DNA from 2 places in the Streptomyces sp. NPDC052016 genome. Region 1 is predicted to be linked to the other one. Evidence: riboswitches for the same ligand, from Rfam matches in the RefSeq annotation. Region 1 holds a riboswitch; the other holds the start of a gene.

Region 1 (2,378 bases):
GGACAGGGCGCGCAGTTGTACGACGCCGGCGCGGACCGTCTGCTGTGGTCGGTCACCCTGGACCGGGAGCTGGCCGAGACCGCGCTCGGCAAGATCGAGGCGGAGGTCGGGCTGGTGTACGCGGCCGTCGACCAGGACGGGGTGGACGGGCTGACGCTGATCGAGCCGGGCTACCGGATGCCCCACCCGACCCTGCCGGCCCTGCGCGTCGGCTCGCGCGACGACCTGTGGTGCGCGCCGATCAGCAAGGTGCTGCTGCGCCATCCCGCCCTGTCCGACGACGAGTTGGCGGCGACGGCCCGCTCGGTGGTCGGCTCGCTCGCGACCGTCACCATGTCGGGGCCGGGCACGGTGGAGCTCCAGCCGTGCGGCATCACCAAGGCGACGGGCCTGGCGCTGGCCGCCGAACACCTGGGTCTGCGGCCCCAGGACACGATCGCCTTCGGTGACATGCCCAACGACATCCCGATGTTCGACTGGGCGGCGCGCGGCGTGGCGATGGCCAACGCCCACCCCGAACTGAAGGCGGTGGCCGACGAGGTGACGACGTCGAACGAGGACGACGGCGTGGCCGTCGTCCTCGAGCGCCTCTTCCCCTAGAGGGGACGGAAGGTCCGGTCAGTACGCGCCGAACACGTTGTCGATCGAACCGTAGCGGTCCGCCGCGTAGTTGCAGGCCGCGGTGATGTTGGCGACCGGGTCGTACGGGTCGTAGGCGGTGCCGGGCACGTGGTACGCGGCGAAGGTCGGGTCGATGACCTGGAGCAGGCCCTTGGACGGGGTGCCCTTGGCCGCGTTGGAGTCCCAGAGGTTGATGGCCTTCGGGTTGCCGGAGGACTCGCGCATGATGTTGCGGTGGATGCCGTTGTACGTGCCCGGAATGCCCCGCTCCGCCATGATGGCGAGGGACTGGCGGATCCAGCCGTCGAGGTTGTTGGGGTAGCCGGCGAGGGTGGTGCCCGACGGCGTGGTGGCGGCGGAGGCGCTGGTGGCGCCGACCAGCGGGAGGGCGAGCACGGCGGCGCCGGTGCAGACGGCGGCGACGGTGCGGGCGAGGCGGGGGCGGCGGTTGCGGCGGGGCTGAGCGGCAGCGGGCATGGCGAAGTTCCTCTCCGTCGCCTGCGAGGTGAGCTGTCGGGTTCGGGCTGGGAGGTGCCCGGCCGGCCGCCGTAGGGGTACGGCGACGCGACTTCACCCCGAGCCGGTCCGGTACGTGCGTGACGTACGGCCCGGCGTTCTACCTGGGTCCCCCGCTCCTGCCGTGCGAGTGGTTCGTCGATGGGTGGTGAAGGGCGGCGGCAGGATTCGGCGGTCCGCCCGACTGGGCGGGAACGTATGCGAGAGCACATGTCCGGAACAAGTGGCTGATTCGTGGAACAGGCGTAATGACCTTGATCAGGTGTGTATGGGGTGCTTGATCCTTTGCTGCTGGAAACCGTCAACTGCCCCAGCACAGAAGTGGAATTGCGGGATCCGGTTCCAGGGATGGCTCGATGTGCGAAGTGAGCCAAGTCACCAGCGTCGACAAGAGGGGTGAATCGGACAATAAATCCCAAGTCCGTTTTAAGGGGCGGAGCTAGAGCGGTGTGCGAGGGACGCGTTTCTCCCACGTCCGGTGGAACACCACTTCGTCGCCCGCCGTGCACACCACTTCGTCGGAGGTGAAGAAGTCGACGCCGTCACAGATGATCTCCGAGCGGGTCCGCACGACCGCCTCACACGCCGGCTCCGGGCGGCGCAGCCGGATCGACCAGTCGGAGCGGGCACGGGCCGTGAGGGGGTCGTGCTCGGCGATGGTGTACGTCTCCAGCGCGTCCTCGGTGAACTCCAGTCCGTCGGGGTACACGCGCGTGCCGCCGTGGCCGGGATCGAACTCCAGCCGCCACGCGCCCTCGGCGACGTCCCGCACCACCCGCCGTTCCGGACGCGGTTCGTCCAGGGTGTCCGGGCTCCATCCGTCGGCCGCCACCCCGTGGGTCACCCCCAGGGGCGGGGACTGCCCGGCCTCCTCGAAGGCGACCGCGGGGCCGGTGTCCCGGGTCCGCACCGGCAACTCCAGGGCGCTGCCCGCCGGGTCCAGGGTGAAGCCCGCCGCCGACCCGGGCTCGGGCCAGACCCACGGCCAGTACGCCGAGGAGACGGCGAGACGGATGCGGTGGCCGGACGGGACGGCGTACCCGATGCCGTTCAGCGCGAAGGCCACGTCCTCCGTCGCGCCCGGCGTCCAGGGCACGGACCGGTCCCGGCCGTGACGGGCGGAGAGGTTCAGCACCCCGCGCGTGACCAGGGTCGAGGAGCCGTCGGGCGCCACGTCGCACACCCGCGCGACGACCTGCCCGCGCGGCACCTCGCACGTCAGCCGCAGCCGCACCCGGGGC
Region 2 (2,378 bases), on a different contig from region 1:
CCTTCGGGCAGGTCCTGCGCTCCGCGCCGGACGGCTCAGGGGCCGCGATGCTCGCCATCAGCGGCTCCGTCGACACCCCGAACACCGGTCCGGCGCTGGAGGACCTCTGGAAGGTGCTGAACACGCTCGCCGCCGAGGGACTCACCGACGCCGAGCGCGACGTCGCCGTGCAGAACCTGGTGGGCGTGGCGCCGCTGAAGTACGAGACCGCGGCGGCTGTCGCGAGCACCCTGGCCGACCAGGTCGAGCAGCACCTGCCCGACGACTACCAGGCGACGCTGTACCAGCAGCTCGCCGCGACCGGCACCGTCGAGGCCACCGCGGCGGTCGTGAGCGCCTTCCCGACGGACCGCCTGGTGACCGTCCTCGTCGGTGACGCCGCCCAGATCAAGGAGCCGGTCGAGGCCCTGGGTATCGGCGAGGTCAAGGTCGTCTCGGCCGAGTAGGGCGTTGTCCGGCGGAGCGGGTCGCGGGAGTCGACGGTGACGCACGGGCGCAGGTGAGCGGGGCGTCGTGCGTCCAGTTGCCGGGCGGAGGGGGCGACGCGGCGGGAGGCCTCCCGCCCGAGCGGAGTCGAGCGTGGGGAGGGCGTGTGCCAGGCCCCGCGTCCGCGGCCTGACCCGCCCGGCCGGACCGACTGTGGCCGCGGCGCCTGCTCACCGTGGCGTCCGCTCACCGCGCCGCACGCTCGCCGCGGCGCCCGTGCCGCCGGGCCCCGTGTCACGCGCGGCCGGACGGACCGTGGCCGCGGCGCCTGCCCACCGTGGCGCCTGCTCACCGCGCCGCCTGCTCACCGCGCCGCCCGCTCGCCGTGGCGCCCTGCCCGCCGGGCCCCGCGTCGCGCGCGTGCAATGAGGCCCCGGTGACCCGACGGTCACCGGGGCCCCTTGATGTCCGAATTGAGGGAGAGGTTGCCTGTCTGCCCTGTGGCATGCGCTACAAAAGCCGCGTTCCGTTTGGGGATTGAGATCGGGCCCGTCTAGTTTCGTCCGGGCTGTTCGTCGGGCAGTGCGCCGCACCCGCGGCACCGGACAGCCATCGCCGAGTCCCCGTACGGCGCGAGCCAGGGGAGCCGGGGACCCAACTGTGCAGTCCCTGGGGTGAATCGGACGCCCGCGCGAGTCGCGAGGGGGCCCGTAGGAGACCTTCCTGCTCCGAACCCGTCAGCTAACCCGGTAGGCGAGAGGGAAGGAAAGGACCGCTCAACTTCATGGCGTTCACCTGCGCCACCGGGAAGCACCGTCGTCCCAGCCGGATGAAGCGCACCACCGCCCGCGCGGCGGGCATCGCGGCGCTCACCACCACCGGCGTCATCGGCACCGTCGCCTCCTCCCCGGCTTTCGCCGCCGAGACCCCCGTCGAGCAGACCGGGCTGATGCCCGTCGTCACCATCGGCGACTCCGTCGCCGAGCGGATCGACGACCAGGCCGCCGCCCAGAAGCAGGCCGCCCAGGAGGAAGCCGCGCGCAAGGAGGCCGCCGCCCAGGCGGCCGCGAAGGTCAAGAAGGAGCGCGAGGCGAGGGCCCGAGCAGCGCGCGAGGCCGAGCGCAAGCGCCTCAACACCTTCGTGTCGCCGATCGCCGGCTCCTACGTGTCCACCGGCTACCGGTCCGGCGGCTCCCTGTGGTCATCCGGAAGCCACACCGGCATCGACTTCCACGCCTCCAGCGGGACCCCCGTGCACGCGGTGGGGCTCGGCACCGTCGTCGAGGCCGGCTGGGGCGGCGCCTACGGCAACCAGGTCGTGATCCGGATGAACGACGGCACCTACACCCAGTACGGGCATCTGTCCTCCATCAGTGTCTCGGTGGGCCAGAAGGTCACCCCGGGCCAGCGGATCGCCCTCTCCGGCGCCACCGGCAACGTCACCGGCCCGCACCTGCACTTCGAGGCCCGCACGAGCCCGGAGTACGGCTCGGACATCGACCCGGTCGCCTACCTCCGTGGGCACGGCGTCAGCCTCTGACGACGTACCCGGCAGATCGTCCAGCCCCGGCCCTCGCGGCCGGGGCTTTCGCCGTTTCATGAGCCTCGTTGTCCAAAAAATATCCATGGATTCCGGCCCGCCGTCGGAAATTCCGGCTCGTTGCAATAGAGTCACCCGACGGACGTCATTCGTCGACGTTTCACGGGGATTAAGGCGGAGGTCGGTCATGCGTATTCCGGCGCACTCGGTGTGCACGGCCATCCGGGACGACATCGTCGCGGGTGTCTACGAGCGCGGCAGCCGCCTCACCGAGGAACTCCTCGCCCGCCGCTACGGCGTCTCGCGCGTCCCCGTCCGCGAGGCGCTGCGCACGCTCGAGGCGGAGGGCTTCGTCGTGACGCGGCGGCACGCGGGCGCGTGCGTCGCCGAACCGACCGAGCAGGAGGCCGCC

The links. Region 1 has a riboswitch for cyclic di-AMP ahead of ACIHAR_RS28875 (transglycosylase SLT domain-containing protein). Riboswitches for the same ligand answer to the same signal wherever they lie in the genome.
Region 2: another riboswitch for cyclic di-AMP. It lies ahead of ACIHAR_RS25595 (M23 family metallopeptidase); the one in region 1 lies ahead of ACIHAR_RS28875 (transglycosylase SLT domain-containing protein).

What each region holds. Positions count from the first base shown of each region.
Region 1 is NZ_JBIUBX010000025.1:155,338-157,715, forward strand. Features, by position in the region: gene ACIHAR_RS28870 (HAD family hydrolase) at 1-600, shown strand, start outside; gene ACIHAR_RS28875 (transglycosylase SLT domain-containing protein) at 619-1,098, opposite strand; cyclic di-AMP (ydaO/yuaA leader) riboswitch at 1,102-1,288, opposite strand; gene ACIHAR_RS28880 (CocE/NonD family hydrolase) at 1,577-2,378, opposite strand, start outside.
Region 2 is NZ_JBIUBX010000021.1:115,645-118,022, forward strand. Features, by position in the region: gene ACIHAR_RS25590 (pitrilysin family protein) at 1-446, shown strand, start outside; cyclic di-AMP (ydaO/yuaA leader) riboswitch at 1,030-1,197, shown strand; gene ACIHAR_RS25595 (M23 family metallopeptidase) at 1,211-1,966, shown strand; gene ACIHAR_RS25600 (GntR family transcriptional regulator) at 2,154-2,378, shown strand, end outside.